Linked DNA regions of Aggregicoccus sp. 17bor-14. The protein of the gene in region 1 interacts with the protein of each later gene in a pairwise test. Links are inferred from orthologs where the notes say so. Each region holds a gene or a part of one and is shown in the gene's direction. Other genes may lie near its edges.

Region 1 (5,994 bases):
GTGAGCAGCGTGGCCCACGAGGGCGCGGTGCGCGGCAGCTGCACCACCGCGTCGCTGAAGCGCGTGCCGTGGGCCATCAGCGCGTCCAGGTTCGGCGAGGTGGGGCGCGCGTAGCCGTTGCCCGAGAGGTGGTCCGGCCGCAGTCCGTCCGAGGCGAGGATGAGCAGGTTGGGGCGCTCGGGCGCGCGCGTGGCCTGCGCCGTGCGCAGCTGCGCGGCTCCGTGCACGCCGAAGAGCAGCGCCCCGAGCGCGAGCGCGCCCGAGACGGCCGCCACCCCGGGCCGCGGCGCCACCCGCAGCCGCCGCAGCGCTGCGCCCGCGAGGGCCACGAGGGGCGCGAGCACGAGCAGCAGCGCGGGCGCCCGGAAGAGCCACGGGTTCGTTCCGCTCAGCCCCCGCAGGAGCGCCGCCCACGCACCGCCGCGCCCGTACAGCGTCGCCGCGTAGAGGTGGGGGTGCTGGGCCATGTCCGCCGCCACCAGCAGCGCGTCCAGGAGCAGCGGCCCCAGCGCGCCCGCCCAGAGCACCGCGCCACGGCGCGGCCAGCGCAGCCCCACGGCCAGGCCGAACAGCGCGCCGCTCACGAGCCCCACGAGCGAGTAGGCGAGCAGGAGCCGGCCCACCTGCCACAGCACGACGGAGCGCCACTCGTTCCAGACGAGCGCATTGAGCAGCGCGCTCTCGTTGCCCTGGTAGCCCAGGCGCATGTTGAAGACCGCGCAGGCCGTGTAGAGCGCGAGCAGGGCGCAGAGCCCCGCCCTGCAGCCGAGCAGGGCCGCGCGGGGCAGCGGCAGGGGAGGGCGGAGGGAGGGGGACACGCAGGGGCCGGGAGGGGCGGGACGCAGGGTGAAGGAGGCGCGGGATCTGCTCGATCCCAGGCACCCCGAAGGTTAGCTTCCGCGACCCGCCGTCGCCTGCCCGGAAGCCCCCGGGACGCCGATTTGCGGGGGTCAGACGCCGCCGTTAGGGTGGCGGACCCTCCCTCGCCGCCTCACCTTTCGACCATGAGCTTTACGCACCTCCATCTTCACACCCTCTACTCGCTCCTAGACGGGGCGATCCGGATGAAGGACCTCATCAAGACGGTGAAGGAGAAGGGGATGACGAGCGTGGCCGTGACGGATCACGGCAACATGTTCGGCACCATCGACTTCTACAAGAAGGCGAAGGATGCGGGCATCAAGCCCATCATCGGGCTCGAGGCCTACGTAGCAGGCCCCAAGGGCCGCGGCGACCGCACCGAGAAGGTGGCCAACCACCTCATCCTGCTCGCCAAGAACGCGGAGGGGTACGCGAACCTGCGCTACCTCTCGTCCACCGCGTACATGGACGGCTTCTACTACCACCCGCGCCTGGACAAGCAGGTGCTCAAGGAGCACTCCAAGGGCCTGGTGGGGCTCACCGCGTGCCTCGGCGGCGAGGTGACCAGCGCCGCCTTCCGTGGGGACATGGACCACGCCCGCCGCGCGGCGCTCGAGTACAAGGAGATCTTCGAGCCCGACTCCTTCTTCCTCGAGATCCAGAGCAACGGGATGGAGGAGCAGGAGAAGGCGAACACCAACCTCAAGCAGCTCAGCCGCGACATCGACGTGCCGCTCGTGGCCACCGCGGACGCGCACTACATCAAGCGCGAGGACGCCAAGGCGCACGAGCTGCTCATGTGCATCGCGAGCGGCAAGACGCTCGCGGACGGCAAGCGCATGCGCCACTCCACGGACAAGCTCTACGTCACGAGCCCCCAGGAGATGCTCGAGTTCTTCCGGGACACGCCCGAGGCCGTGCACAACACCCAGCGCATCGCCGAGATGTGCAACGTGGAGCTCAAGCTGGGCAAGCCGATGCTGCCCACCTTCAAGGTCCCGGACGGCCACACCCCGGACAGCTTCATGGCGGAGCTCGCCTTCAAGGGCCTGCACGAGCGCTTCCACGAGCTGAACTACCCGGTGGACCGCGACGCCTACCTCGCCCGCCTCAACCTGGAGATCGGCGTCATCCAGAAGATGGGGTTCAGCGGCTACTTCCTCATCGTGCAGGACTTCATCAACTGGGCGAAGCAGCAGAACATCCCGGTGGGACCGGGCCGCGGCTCGGGCGCGGGCAGCATCGTCGCGTACGCGCTGCGCATCACCGACCTGGACCCCATCCCGTACAACCTCCTCTTCGAGCGCTTCCTCAACCCCGAGCGCGTCTCGATGCCGGACTTCGACATCGACTTCTGCCAGGACCGGCGCGACGAGGTGATCAAGTACGTCGGCCGCAAGTACGGCGAGATGAACGTCGGGCAGATCATCACCTTCGGCTCGCTCAAGGCGAAGAGCGTGCTGCGCGACGTGTGCCGCGTCTTCGGCCTGCCCTTCAGCGAGGGTGACCGCATCGCGAAGCTGGTCCCCGAGGTGCTCAACATCACCCTGAAGGAGGCGATCGAGATGGAGCCTCGCCTCAAGGAGATGATCGAGAAGCCCGCGGCGCTCGCGCAGATCGAGGGCAAGGACGTCACCACCAAGGACGTGCTCGAGATCGCCCTCGCGCTCGAGGGCCTGCACCGCCAGGCCGGCATGCACGCGGCCGGCGTGGTCATCGCCGACAAGCCCCTCTGGGAGTTCGTCCCCGTCTACCAGCCCCCGGGCGAGAAGACGCTCATCACCCAGTTCGCCAAGGACGAGGTCGAGGCCGCCGGCCTCGTGAAGTTCGACTTCCTCGGCCTCAAGACGCTCACCGTCATCCAGCACGCGCTGGATCTCATCAACCGCGGGCGCAAGGAGGAGGAGAAGATCCTCCGCCACCAGATCCCCCTGGACGACAAGCCGACCTTCGAGCTGATGGCCCGCGGCGAGACGGCGGGCGTGTTCCAGATGGAGTCGAGCGGCTTCACCGAGATGGTGATGAAGCTCAAGCCCAGCTGCTTCGAGGATGTCATCGCCGCCGGCGCGCTCTACCGCCCGGGTCCCCTGGACTCCGGCATGGTGGACGTCTTCATCAACCGCAAGCACGGGCGCGAGAGGGTCAGCTACCCGCACCCCGCGCTCGAGCCGGTGCTCAAGGACACGTACGGCGTCATCGTGTACCAGGAGCAGGTGATGCAGATCTCCCAGGTGCTGGGAGGCTACAGCCTGGGCCGCGCGGACCTGCTGCGCCGCGCGATGGGCAAGAAGAAGGCCGAGGTCATGCAGGCCGAGCGGGCCGGCTTCCTCGAGGGCTGCGCGAAGAACAACGTCGACCTGAAGGTGGCCGGCGAGATCTTCGACCTGATGGAGAAGTTCGCCGAGTACGGCTTCAACAAGAGCCACTCGGCCGCCTACGGCCTCATCACCATCCACACCGGCTGGCTCAAGGCGCACTACCCCGTCGAGTTCATGGCGGCCCTTCTCACCAGCGAGAAGGACAACACCGACAAGGTGGTGCTGCACATCGGTGAGGCGCGCGCCGCAGGCCACCAGGTGCTGCCGCCGGACGTGAACCTCTCGGACCTCGCCTTCGGCGCGGTCGAGGGGAAGATCCGCTTCGGCCTCGGCGCCATCAAGGGCGTGGGCGAGGGCGCCATCGAGTCCATCCTCGAGGCGCGCCAGAACGGCCCCTTCAAGAACCTCTTCGATTTCTGCGAGCGCGTGGACGGCCGGCGCGTGAACCGCAAGGTGCTCGAGGCCCTGGTGAAGGCCGGCGCCTTCGACTTCGAGAAGCGCCCGCGCCGCCAGCTCTTCGAGACCATCGAGCGCGCCATGTCGCGCGGCAGCAGCAGTCAGAAGGACCGCGCCGCCGGCCAGGTGAGCCTCTTCGGCATGCTGGGCGGCAGCGCCGCCGCGGCCGCCGTGCAGAACGACTACGCCCAGGTGGAGGAGTGGACCGAGAAGGAGCGGCTCGCCTACGAGAAGGAGGCGATCGGCTTCTACGTGTCCGGCCACCCGCTGCACCAGTACGACAAGGAGCTCAAGCGCTACGCGCGCCCCATCACCGCGGTGCAGCGCGCCCGGCGCGACGAGAAGATGACCGTGGCGGGCATCGTCGCCGCGATGCGCGAGCGCCCCACCAAGACGGGCAAGCGCATGGCCTGGGTGACGCTCGAGGACCTCTCTGGCTCCATCGAGCTGGTGTGCTTCCCCGGCAAGGATGGCACCCGCAGCGTGATGGGCAAGGACGGCAAGTGGGGCAAGCAGGGCCCCAAGCCCGGCTTCGAGCAGTGGGAGGAGCTGCTCAAGAGCGACGATCCCATCCTGGTGAGCGGCACCGTGCAGATCAACAACCGCGACGAGGAGACGCCCACGGCGGAGCTGATCGTGGACGACATCCAGAGCCTCAAGGCCGTGCGCGAGAAGCGCACCAAGCGCCTCGAGCTGCGCATTCCCGCGGACCTGCTCACCGAGCCGCGCCTGGAGAAGCTCGCGAACCTCGCCAAGCAGCACGCGGGCGCGACCCCCGTCGCCGTCACCGTGCTCTTCGCCAACGAGGCCGAGGCGCTCATCGGCTCCACCGCGCTCAAGGTGCAGGTGAGCGACGAGCTGCTGCTCGCCGTGGACAAGCTCTTCGGGATGAAGGTCGCCGAGCTCGGCTGAGCTTCTTGCCGAACACAGTGAGCGCACCCTTTCCCTCTCCCCCTGGGAGAGGGAAAGGGTGAGGGAAGCGGCCTCCCCGCTGCGTTACCCGCGAGCCGGCGGCGGCGCCTTGAGCAGCTGCAGCACCATCGCCACCACGGCCAGCGCCCCGAGCACCAGCACGCCCCACAGCACGTACGTGCGCGCGCCGCCCTTGGGCACGGGCCGCAGGGCCTCCTCTCCGCCCGCCGCTTCCGAGGCGCCGAGCGTGGCCCGCACCGGCTCCCACTCGGGGCCGTACTTCGCGCGCACCTGCGCCACCAGCGCGTCCAGCGGGTAGTCGTCGCGGCGGGCGCGCTCGCTGCCGGCCACCACGCGGAAGGGCGCGGGGCCGTGGGTGAGCAGCAGCCAGCGCTCCGGCACGTAGGCGAGCCGCAGCACCGGCGGCCGCGCGAGCGGCGTCGTGGACTGCAGGCGCCACTGCCGCTCGCGGGTAGGGGCGAGCACCGCGGGCTCGTTCACCAGCTCCAGCCCCGCGCCGCGCAGGCGGAACGCGGTCATCGCGGCCTGCGGGCGCCACGGTGCGTCCTCGCCCTCGCGGCTCTGCACGCTCAGGTGCGCGACGGCGTTGTCCGCGCCCAGCTGCACGTCCAGTTGCTCGGCGGGGACGCGCGCGGGCAGCGCGTACACGTAGCCGCCGCGCTCGTCCTTCTGAACGAAGCGCGCCTCCAGCCACTGCGGCCGGGGCACCGCGCCCGGGGCGCGCAGGCGCAGCTGGACGCCGCGCACGGCGGGCGCCGCGCCCTCGCCGCTCACGCGCACCCGCAGGTAGGTGGCCGGGCCGGGCGAGAGCTCCACGTGGCGCCGCAGCAGCGTCTGGTCTCCCTGGCGCAGCAGTGCCACCGGCACGCCGCTCGCCACGGTGCGCCAGCTGCGCAGGTCGTCGCTCGCCTCCACCCGCGCCTCGGCGCTGAAGGCGGGCGCATCCGGGGCGAAGTCCAGCGCGAGCGCGTCCACCTGCTGCTCGCCACCCTGCACGTCGATGAGCAGGTCGCGGCCGTCCGCCTCCTCGCCGCGCCCGCGCCGCACCGAGCTGTCCAGCGTGAGCTCGCCCTGCGCCGAGCGCCTCACCAGCACGCGCAGATCGTCCGAGCCCGAGCCCGAGCCCGAGCCGGGACGCGGCGCCGGAAGGGGGAACCAGCGCGCGGGGCGCCAGGTGCCGCGCGGCGGGACGTAGGCGGCCGGCATGGGCCCGAAGGCGAGCGCCTCGCCCTTCGCGTCGAAGGCGGCCACGTCCGAGAGGTCCGGCTGGCGCGCCTGGGCATACACCTCCGGCGTCAGCTCCACCGCATACGCCCCCTCCTCCTGCGCGGAGACGGGCCACTGGCGGGCGAAGTCCTCCGGCTCGGAGGCCTGTGCGAGCGCTGCGGCCAGGAGGAGCAGGACGGCGGAGAGGCGGGTCATGGCG
Region 2 (4,847 bases), on another replicon or contig:
ATCGAGGGGCTCGGCTGGAACATCTCCACCTTCGTGGGCTTCGCCGTGGCGATCGCGCTCGTGGTGGCCGCGTTCGCGAACAAGCGCGTGCACGACCTCTCGGTGGACGTGGCCAGCGAGCTGATGCGCGTGAGCTGGCCCACCTGGAGCGAGACCCGCGCCTCCACCTTCGCGGTGGTCGTGGCCTCCCTCGTCGCCGCGGTGCTGCTCTTCTTCATCGACACCGTGGCCTACAAGCTCATGGTGGACTGGCTGCCGGCGGTGTGGGGGAAGCTGTAATGGCGATGAAATGGTACGTCGTCCACACCTACTCGAACTTCGAGAACCAGGCGAAGAAGAGCCTGGAGGAGAAGATCCGCCTCGAGGGGCTGCAGGATCAGTTCGGTGAGATCCTCATCCCCATGGAGCAGGTCGTGGAGATGGTGAAGGGGGAGAAGAAGACCTCCAAGCGCAAGTTCTTCCCGGGCTACATCTTCGTCCAGATGGACCTGAACGACCGCACCTGGCACCTGGTGAAGAACACCCCCAAGATCACCGGCTTCCCGGGCGCCGCGCAGAACGAGCAGCCCACGCCCATCTCCGACAAGGAGGTGAGCCGCCTCACCAGCCAGATCTCCGAGGGCGCCGTGAAGGCCAAGCCCAAGGTGCAGTTCGAGGACGGGGACACCGTGCGCGTGATCGACGGCCCCTTCGCGAACTTCAACGGCACCGTGGAAGAGGTCAACGCCGAGAAGGGCCGCGTGAAGGTGCTCGTGAGCATCTTCGGCCGCTCCACCCCTGTGGAGCTGGACTTCATGCAGGTGGAGAAGACCACCGGTTAAGCATTCCGAATCTCCCCGCGCGCTGAGCGCGGGAGCAACCCGGTGGGAGGGCCGTCGTCAGCGGCTCCGCTCGAACCACCGAATCGAAAGGCAGTCGCCATCCGATGAAGAAGGTCACAGGACAGGTCAAGCTGCAGATCCCGGCCGGCAAGGCCAACCCCGCCCCCCCGATCGGCCCCGCGCTCGGTCAGCAGGGCGTGAACATCATGGAGTTCTGCAAGCAGTTCAACGCGGCCACGCAGCAGCAGGCGAAGGAGAGCCTGATCATCCCGGTGATCATCACCGTGTATCAGGACCGCTCCTTCACCTTCATCCTGAAGACGCCGCCCGCGGCCGTCCTCATCAAGAAGGCCGCCGGTCTGCACACCGAGAAGAAGAAGGGCTCTGGCGCGAAGAAGCCGGGCAAGGAGAAGGTCGGGCAGATCACCCGCAAGCAGCTCGAGGAGATCGCCAAGACGAAGATGGGCGACACCACGGCCGCTTCGCTCGAGGCCGCGATGAACACCATCGCCGGCACCGCCCGCTCCATGGGGATCGACGTCGTCGCCTAAGGGTCGGCCGTCACCTACCTTCGAAAGGATTCTGAATCATGCCTAAGCCTGGAAAGAAGTTCGCCGCGGCCTCCGCCCTGGTCGACCGCAACAAGCGCTACACCATCACCGAGGGCTTCAAGACCCTCAAGGCGTCCGTCGACGCCCGCAAGACCAAGTTCGACCAGACGGTGAACGTGGCCATCAACCTGGGCGTGGACCCCAAGCACGCGGACCAGATGGTTCGCGGCGCGGTCGTCCTCCCCCACGGCACCGGCGCCACCGTGCGCGTGGCCGTGTTCGCCCGCGGCGAGAAGGCCACCGAGGCCGAGGCCGCCGGCGCCGACGTGGTCGGCGGCGACGAGCTCGCCAAGCGCATCGAGGGCGGCTTCCTCGACTTCGACACCGTCATCGCCACCCCGGACATGATGGGCGTGGTCGGCCGCCTCGGTAAGGTGCTCGGTCCCCGCGGCCTCATGCCCAACCCCAAGGTCGGCACCGTGACCGTGGACGTGCGCAAGGCCATCGGCGACGCCAAGGGCGGTAAGGTCGACTTCCGCGCCGAGAAGGCCGGCATCGTGCACGCGAAGATGGGCAAGAGCTCCTTCACCCAGGAGAAGCTCGAGGCCAACTTCAACGCGCTCGTGGACACGGTGATGAAGCTCAAGCCGGCCACCGCGAAGGGCGTGTACCTCAAGGGCCTCGCCATCAGCACCACCATGGGCCCCGGCATCAAGATCGACACCCAGGAAGTCCTCGCCCGCCACCGCTAAGGGGCGCGCGCGGGGCGCCTCCCGGGCGTCCGCAGCAGCCAGGCACGGGGGAGGGGGGCCAGTCCGGCAACCCTCCCACCCGTCGCCTGGCTGACTTTTTTTGCGAGAAAGTGCTGGATCTTTCGGAAGCCGGGCGGTATAGGCCGCCGGCTTCTGCAATTGGGGCGCCATGTCGATTCCGACCTGGCGCCTTGTCGTCCCTGGTCCCAGACAGCAGGGACCGAAGGTGGTGCACGTGCCTCCCGTTGGCAACCGGGCAACCGGTCGGGATCACGCAAGCCGCCCTCGGTTCAAACGGCGAAGTCGTGCCAGCCCTGCCGAGACTGGAGGTGCGGTGTGGTGCCCCACTTCGGGGTTCCTCTCTCGCTCTGCCGCTTTGGCCCAGGCATCAAGCCCACCGTCAGGTGGGTCAGGAGGAGGTGAGTCAAGGTGCTGAAGAGCGAGAAGGAAGAGCTCATCAAGGAGCTCAACGAGAAGTTCGCGAAGACCCGCACGGGTATCGTCGCCGAGTTCTCCAAGCTGAACGTGGAGACCGTCACCAAGCTCCGCAAGAAGCTGCGCGAGGGCAAGGTGGAGTACAAGGTCCTCAAGAACTCGCTGGCCAAGCGGGCCGCGAAGGGCACGCCGGTGGAGGTCATCTCCGGCGACTTCACGGGTCCCGTGGCGATGGTGCTGAGCTACGACGACGTCGTGGCCCCGGCGAAGATCCTCTCCGAGTTCATCAAGGACATGGAGACGATCAAGGTTCGGAGCGCCGTCGTCGAGGGCCGCAAGGTCAACGCCGAGGGCGTCAAGGCGCTGGCGAAGATGCCGGGCCTGCCCGAGCTGCGTGCCCAGATCCTGGGCATGCTGACCCAGCCGGCTGGCAAGCTGGTGCGGACCATTGCAGCCCCCGGTTCGCAGCTGGCGCGCGTCATCCAGGCGTACGCGGACAAGAAGTAATCGTTCCCAGAAGTTTTATATCACCCACCCAGGGGACTTTCCTGCCCAGAGGGCAGTGTCCCCGCTAGTAGGACAAAGAAGGACACAGTCACATGGCCGACCTGAACGCAATCATCGACCAGCTCTCGCAGCTCTCCGTCATGGAGGCCGCTGAGCTCGTGAAGCAGCTCGAGCAGAAGTGGGGCGTTTCCGCCGCCGCCGTGGCCGTTGCCGCGGGCCCCGCGGGCGGTGGCGCTGCCGCCGCTCCTGCCGAGGAGAAGACGGAGTTCAACGTGGTGCTCGCGAACGCCGGCGCCAACAAGATCAACGTCATCAAGGAGATCCGCGCGATCACCGGCCTGGGCCTGAAGGAGGCCAAGGACCTGGTCGAGGGCGCGCCCAAGACGGTGAAGGAGGGCGTCAACAAGGACGACGCCAAGAAGATGAAGGACCAGCTCACCGCGGCTGGCGCCACCGTCGAGATCAAGTAGCACCCCGCGGCAGGTGGGGGCCGGTTCGGGAAATCCCGGCCCCTCCCTGACCGGAAAGGCAGGCCGGCGCTCCCCGCAACGGGGGCGCCGGCTTTGCCCTTTCCACCGGTTACAAATTTCCCGCCGCCGCTGCGCGTTATAGACGCTTGCCCCGCCTTGCCCCGCCCTGGGCAGCCTCGTCCCCGGAGACCGAATGCCGACGCAGATCCAGAACAATTTCCGCGTGCGGAAGACCTTCGCGAAGATTGGGAAGATCATCGATATTCCCAACCTCATCAACATCCAGAAGCAGAGCTACGAGAAGTTCCTCCAGGCGGACATCGCGCCTGAGAAGCGCGAGGACCTCGGCCTGCAGGGTGTCTTCAAGAGCGTCTTCCCCATCCGGGACTTCAACGAGACCAGCTCGCTGGAGTTCGTCTCCTACCACCTGGAGAAGCCGAAGTACGACGTCGACGAGTGCCACCAGCGTGGCATGACCTACTCGGCGCCGATCAAGGTCGTCGTCCGTCTCGTGGTCTGGGACAAGGACGAGGAGACCGGTGCGCAGAGCATCCGCGACGTGAAGGAGCAGGAGGTCTACTTCGGGGAAATCCCGCTGATGACCCAGAACGGCACCTTCATCATCAACGGCACCGAGCGCGTGGTGGTGAGCCAGCTGCACCGCTCCCCCGGCGCCTTCTTCGACCACGACAAGGGCAAGAGCCACAGCTCGGGCAAGCTGCTCTACAACGCCCGCATCATCCCGTACCGCGGCTCGTGGATCGACTTCGAGTTCGACCACAAGGACCTGCTCTACGTCCGCATCGACCGCCGCCGCAAGCTGCCGGCCACGGTGCTGATCCGCGCCCTGGGCGCCGTGCAGGACACCGCGAAGAAGAACCCGCTCGAGTTCCGCGGCTCGACCGAGGAGATCCTCAACTACTACTACGCGACCGAGACCATCTACCTCAACAGCGCCGAGGACTTCGAGAAGAGCGTGGAGCTGGAGCTCCTGCCCGGTCAGCGCGCCACCCGCGACATCAAGACCAAGTCGGGTGAGGTGATCGTCAAGAAGAACCGCAAGTTCACGCGCGCCGCCATCAAGAAGCTCGAGGCGGCGAAGATGAAGACGCTGCCCATCGACGCGGACGAGCTGTGGACCAAGGTGTCCGCCTACGACGTCGTGGACGAGACCACCGGCGAGGTGATCCTCGAGTGCAACGAGGAGGTCAGCCAGGAGAAGGTGGACGAGCTCCTCAAGCGCGGCATCAAGGAGTTCAAGGTCCTCTTCATCGACAACCTCAACGTGGGTCCGTACCTGCGTGAGACGTT
Region 3 (4,854 bases), on another replicon or contig:
TGGAGCCGAACTTCTCCACCGCCTTGATCGCGGCCTCCTTCACCCGGGGGTCCGCGGAAAGGCCGAGGTAGTTGTTCGAGCCGACCATGATCACGCGGCGGCCGTCGATCTCCACCTCGGTGGCCCCGTGGCTCGCCTCGATCACCCGGAAGTAGGGGTAGAGCCCCGTCGCCTTCGCGATCTTGTAGTCCTTCCAGCTGCTGCACTTCTCGAACACGTCACTCATCGCGGGGCCTCGGGGCGTCGGTTGCCCGGGTGGGGATAAAGGGGGCGAGCTGGAGTGCAATGGGCATTCCAGGCGGAGCCTTCCGGCGGGTGCCGCTCCGCGTCGACGCGGGGGCGGCTCTTAGAGATTGGGTCTGGCGGTGTCAAGGCGAAGGCCGGGTCCCGGTCCTAACTCTGGGAGAACACTCAATTCCCCTGGAGGCCAAGAAGGCAGGCGGGCCTCCGGTGGGATCGGCAACATCCGCGGAGCAGGCGGACCGCCCGTCCGTGTGCTCGCGTGCAGCGTTTAACACGGCGCCGCGCCGGCCGCCGCAGCGTCCGAGATCAGGCCGCAACCCTGACAGGCGTGTCAGACTGTAGGCGTGAGGCCTACCGCCCCCAGCCCCCTGCAGCTCCCGGTGCGCCTGCTGCCAGTGGACGCGGTGATCGTCGCCGTGTGCGCGGGCGCGAGCCTCGCGCTGCTCTCCCCCTGGGGGCGCTGGGCGCCCGGGGCAGCGCGCTCGGCGGCGGGCTTCGGAGTGCTCGCGCTGGGGCCCCTGCTCCTGCGCTGGCTGCAGGCGCGTGCGCCGCAAAGCCGCACGCTGCGGCTGCTCGCCTCCTTCTGGATGCTGCCGGTGGCGGGGCTCGCGCACACGCTGCTCAACCCGCTCGTCGACGCCGTGGGGCACCCGCTCTACGACGCGCAGCTCGCGCAGCTGGACGCGCACCTGCTCGGCGTGCAGTTCGCCCTGTGGGCCGAGCAGCACGGCCCGCGCTGGCTCGAGGACGTGCTGCTGGTCTGCTACTACGGGCACTTCGTCTGGTCGCTGGTGCTCGCCGGCGCGCTGTACGCGCGGGCCGAGCGCCGCGCCTTCGAGACCTTCCTGCTCGCGGTCTCCGTCTACCTCGCGGCCAACTACGCGCTCTATGCGCTGGTGCCGGCCGTGGGCCCGCGCTTCTTCCTCGCGGCCCACTTCGCCGAGCCGCTGCGGGGCCTGTGGCTCGCGCCGCGGCTCGCCGGGCTGATGATGCTCCCGGCCTTCCTGCGCGACTGCTTTCCCTCGGGGCACACGGGGCTCGCGCTGCTGGTGTTGATCACCGCGTGGCGGCGCGCCCGGGGCGTCTTCTGGGTGGCGCTCGCGCCGTGCGCGGGGCTCATCGCCGCGACGCTCGTGGGCCGCTTCCACTACGCGGTGGACCTCGCCGCGGCGCTGCCGCTCGCCTGCGGGGTGGCGGCGGCGGCCGAGGCGCTCTACCGTCGCCTGCCGGATACGGAGGGCGCCGTGGCGCGCGCCGAGCCCGGCGTCCCGGAGTCCGAACCGCAGTGAGCCCTCCCGCGCCACGAGCCCCCAGGAGCCTCCATGTCCGTGCTGGCAGCCCGCGTCTCCCGCTTCGGCACCACCGTCTTCTCCGAGTTCAGCGCGCTCGCCGTCCAGCACGGCGCGGTGAACCTGGGGCAGGGCTTCCCCGACTTCGACGGGCCGGACGCGGTGAAGGAGGCTGCCCAGCGCGCCATCCGCGACGGCGTGAACCAGTACGCGCTGAGCGCGGGCGCGCGCGACCTGCGTCAGGCCATCGCGGAGCATGCGCAGCGCTTCTACGGCCAGGGCGTGGACCCGGACACCATGGTCACCGTCACCAGCGGCGCCACCGAGGCGATCCTCGCCACGCTGCTGGGCCTGGTGAACCCGGGCGACGAGGTGGTGGTGTTCGAGCCGGTCTACGACTCGTACGACGCGAGCATCGCCTTCGCGGGCGGCGTCGCGCGCCACGTGCCCCTGCACCCGCCGGACGCGCAGCACGCCACCTGGTGGTTCGACGAGGCCGAGGTGCGCGCCGCCTTCGGGCCGCGCACCCGCCTGCTCGTCCTCAACACCCCGCACAACCCCACCGGCAAGGTGTTCACGCGCGCGGAGCTGGAGCTGCTCGCGGGCCTGTGCGAGGAGCGCGGCGCGTACGTGCTCGCGGACGAGGTCTACGAGCACCTCGTCTTCGCGCCCGCGCGCCACCTGCGCGCGGCCACGCTCCCGCAGCTGCGCGAGCGCACCGTCACCGTGAGCAGTGCGGGCAAGAGCTTCAGCTTCACGGGGTGGAAGATCGGCTGGGCCATCGCGCCGCCGGCCCTGCGTGACGCGGTGCAGCGCGCCCACCAGTTCATCACCTTCGCCGTGCCCTCGCCGCTGCAGGCGGCGGTGGCCGTGGCCCTGCGGCTGCCGGACGCGTACTTCCGCGACCTCACCGCCCTCTACACGGACAAGCGGGCGCGGATGCTCGGGGCGCTCGGCGAGGCGGGCCTGACGGCGCACGCTCCGGAGGGCAGCTACTTCGCCATGGCGGACATCCGCGGGCGCGGCTTCGCGGACGACGTGGCCTTCTGCCGGCACCTGGTGACGCAGGTGGGGGTGGCGGCCATCCCGCCCAGCGTCTTCTACTCTCCGGAGCACCGCGCGCTCGGGCAGGGCTTCGCCCGCTTTGCCTTCTGCAAAACGGAGGCGGTGCTGGACGAGGCGCGCCGCCGGCTGGTGCGTGGCCTGGCGCGCACGGGGTGAAGCGCGCGCTCTTGCGCGCCTTGCGACCCCCAACCCCCTTTGCTACTAGGCCGGGCATGCCCGCGCGCACTCCGCCCAGCCCCAAGAAGCTCAGCCGTTCCGTCGCCTCCCGCACCGCCAAGCCCGCCCCGGCGAAGTCCTCCAAGGCCGCCGGCAAGGCCTCCGCCAAGGCTCCGCAGAAGCGCGGCGCCCTCGCCAAGGTGTCCAAGGTGTCCAAGGCCGCGAAGGCGGTGGCCGCTCCGGTGAAGAAGGCCGCGAAGAAGGTCGCAGCGGTGGCCGCGGCGAAGCCCGCGGCGCGCAAGGCCGGCAAGGGCACCAAGGTCTACGACGCGGCGGCGCTCAAGGCCGTGGCGAAGGCGACGGACGTGTGGGCCAAGGGCGAGCTCGCGAAGATCACCGCGAAGGCGCCGCTGCGCCGCCCCGGCTTCATCACCGACTCGGGCGTGCCCATCCCGGACGTGCTCACCGCGGCGGACCGCAAGGCCGAGGACTTCGAGCGCATCGGGCTGCCGGGTCAGTTCCCGTTCACCCGCGGCGTGCAGCCGTCCATGTACCGCGGCCGCCTCTGGACCATGCGCCAGTTCGCCGGCTTCGGCACGCCCGCGGACACGAACAAGCGCTTCAAGTACCTCATCAGCCACGGCATGACCGGGCTCTCCACCGCCTTCGACATGCCCGCGCTCATGGGCTACGACGCGGACCACCCCATGAGCCGCGGCGAGGTGGGCAAGGAGGGCGTGGCCATCTCCTCGCTCAAGGACTTCGAGGTCCTCTTCGACGGCATCCCGCTCGAGAAGGTCAGCACCTCGATGACCATCAATGCGAGCGCCGTGGTCGCGCTGTGCATGTACATCGCGGTGGGTGAGAAGCAGGGCGTTCCGATGGAGAAGCTCGCCGGCACCATCCAGAACGACATGCTCAAGGAGTACATCGCGCAGAAGGAGTGGATCGTCTCGCCGCGGCCCGCCGTGCGGATCGTGACGGACATGATCGAGTTCTGCACGAAGAACATGCCCAAGTGGTACCCGGTCTCCATCAGCGGCTACCACATCCGCGAGGCCGGAGCGACGGCGGTGCAGGAGCTGGCCTTCACGCTCGCGGACGGCATCGGCTACGTGGAGGAGTGCGTGAAGCGCGGGCTGGACGTGGACAGCTTCGCCCCGCAGCTCTCCTTCTTCTGGGACGTGCACAACGACTTCTTCGAGGAGGTCGCGAAGTTCCGCGCCGCGCGCCGCATCTGGGCGCACGTGATGCGCGACCGCTTCGGCGCGAAGAACCCGCGCTCCATGCAGCTCAAGACGCACGCGCAGACGGCCGGCGTGAGCCTCACCGCGCAGCAGCCCTACAACAACGTGGTGCGCACGGCGCTGCAGGCCTTCGCCGCGGTGCTCGGCGGCACCCAGTCGCTGCACACCAACTCGCTGGACGAGACCTACGCGCTGCCCACCGAGGAGTCGGTCACCATCGCGCTGCGCACCCAGCAGCTCATCGCGCACGAGTCCGGCGCGGACCGCGTGGTGGACCCGCTCGCGGGGAGCTACTACGTGGAGTACCTCACCGACGAGATGGAGAAGCGCGCGCTCGAGTACATCCGCCGCATCGACGAGATGGGCGGCATCATCCGCGCGGTGGAGGAGCAGTACCCGCAGAAGGAGATCGGCGAGAGCGCCTACCGCTTCCAGCGCGAGGTGGAGCAGGGCGACCGGCTCATCGTCGGCGTGAACGCCTTCAAGAGCGAGGGCAGCGCGCCCATCGAGCTGCTGCACATCGACGAGAAGGTGGCCGAGGAGCAGATCGCCCGCCTCAAGCAGGTGAAGGCCGAGCGCAACAACGAGGCCGTCAACGCGGCGCTCGCCAAGGTGGAGGCGGCGGCGCGCGGCACCGAGAACGTGGTGCCCGCGGTGCTCGAGGCGGTGAAGGCCTACGCCACGCTGGGCGAGGTGTGCGACGTGTTCCGCAAGGTGTGGGGCCCCTACCGCGAGGGCGGCGCGTTCTAGAGCGGCGCGCGAGGGGAGGGCAGGGCCGTGAGCTTCTTCGGCGAGCTGTACCTGCGCTCCACCCTCCCGTTCCTCTCGGAGCAGCTCACCGCGCGCGAGGTGGA

What was found.
Region 2: the proteins of dnaE (region 1) and rplL interact in binary tests that used the Escherichia coli proteins (3 or more experiments, as listed by UniProt). The link is inferred for Aggregicoccus sp. 17bor-14 from one-to-one orthologs.
Region 3: the proteins of dnaE (region 1) and FGE12_RS00520 interact in binary tests that used the Escherichia coli proteins (3 or more experiments, as listed by UniProt). The link is inferred for Aggregicoccus sp. 17bor-14 from one-to-one orthologs.

Annotation. Positions count from the first base shown.
Region 1 is NZ_VJZZ01000010.1:209,239-215,232, forward strand. Bases 695-4,747 are described here. They hold dnaE (DNA polymerase III subunit alpha), read left to right. Parts: upstream 695-1,004; coding sequence 1,005-4,547; downstream 4,548-4,747. Other genes in these bases: FGE12_RS19960 (sulfatase), read right to left, coding at 695-818; FGE12_RS19970 (DUF3999 family protein), read right to left, coding at 4,632-4,747. Outside these bases: more of FGE12_RS19960, read right to left, coding at 1-694; more of FGE12_RS19970, read right to left, coding at 4,748-5,990; FGE12_RS19975 (DUF2339 domain-containing protein), read right to left, coding at 5,987-5,994. UniProt on the Escherichia coli protein: DNA polymerase III is a complex, multichain enzyme responsible for most of the replicative synthesis in bacteria. This DNA polymerase also exhibits 3' to 5' exonuclease activity. The alpha chain is the DNA polymerase catalytic subunit.
Region 2 is NZ_VJZZ01000001.1:482,067-486,913, reverse strand. The notes cover bases 1,942-4,847. They hold rplL (50S ribosomal protein L7/L12), read left to right. Parts: upstream 1,942-3,158; coding sequence 3,159-3,536; downstream 3,537-4,847. Other genes in these bases: rpoB (DNA-directed RNA polymerase subunit beta), read left to right, coding at 3,730-4,847; rplJ (50S ribosomal protein L10), read left to right, coding at 2,554-3,066; rplA (50S ribosomal protein L1), read left to right, coding at 1,942-2,124. Outside these bases: preprotein translocase subunit SecE, read left to right, coding at 1-279; transcription termination/antitermination protein NusG, read left to right, coding at 279-821; rplK (50S ribosomal protein L11), read left to right, coding at 926-1,372; more of rplA, read left to right, coding at 1,411-1,941. UniProt on the Escherichia coli protein: The binding site for several of the GTPase factors involved in protein synthesis (IF-2, EF-Tu, EF-G and RF3). Is thus essential for accurate translation.
Region 3 is NZ_VJZZ01000001.1:113,330-118,183, forward strand. What follows is about bases 747-3,659. They hold FGE12_RS00520 (aminotransferase class I/II-fold pyridoxal phosphate-dependent enzyme), read left to right. Parts: upstream 747-1,565; coding sequence 1,566-2,753; downstream 2,754-3,659. Other genes in these bases: FGE12_RS00515 (phosphatase PAP2 family protein), read left to right, coding at 747-1,532; FGE12_RS00525 (methylmalonyl-CoA mutase), read left to right, coding at 2,810-3,659. In the rest of the region: FGE12_RS00510 (aminotransferase class I/II-fold pyridoxal phosphate-dependent enzyme), read right to left, coding at 1-226; more of FGE12_RS00515, read left to right, coding at 588-746; more of FGE12_RS00525, read left to right, coding at 3,660-4,750; FGE12_RS00530 (class I SAM-dependent methyltransferase), read left to right, coding at 4,778-4,854. UniProt on the Escherichia coli protein: Shows aminotransferase activity with methionine and histidine as substrates, and to a lesser extent also with phenylalanine.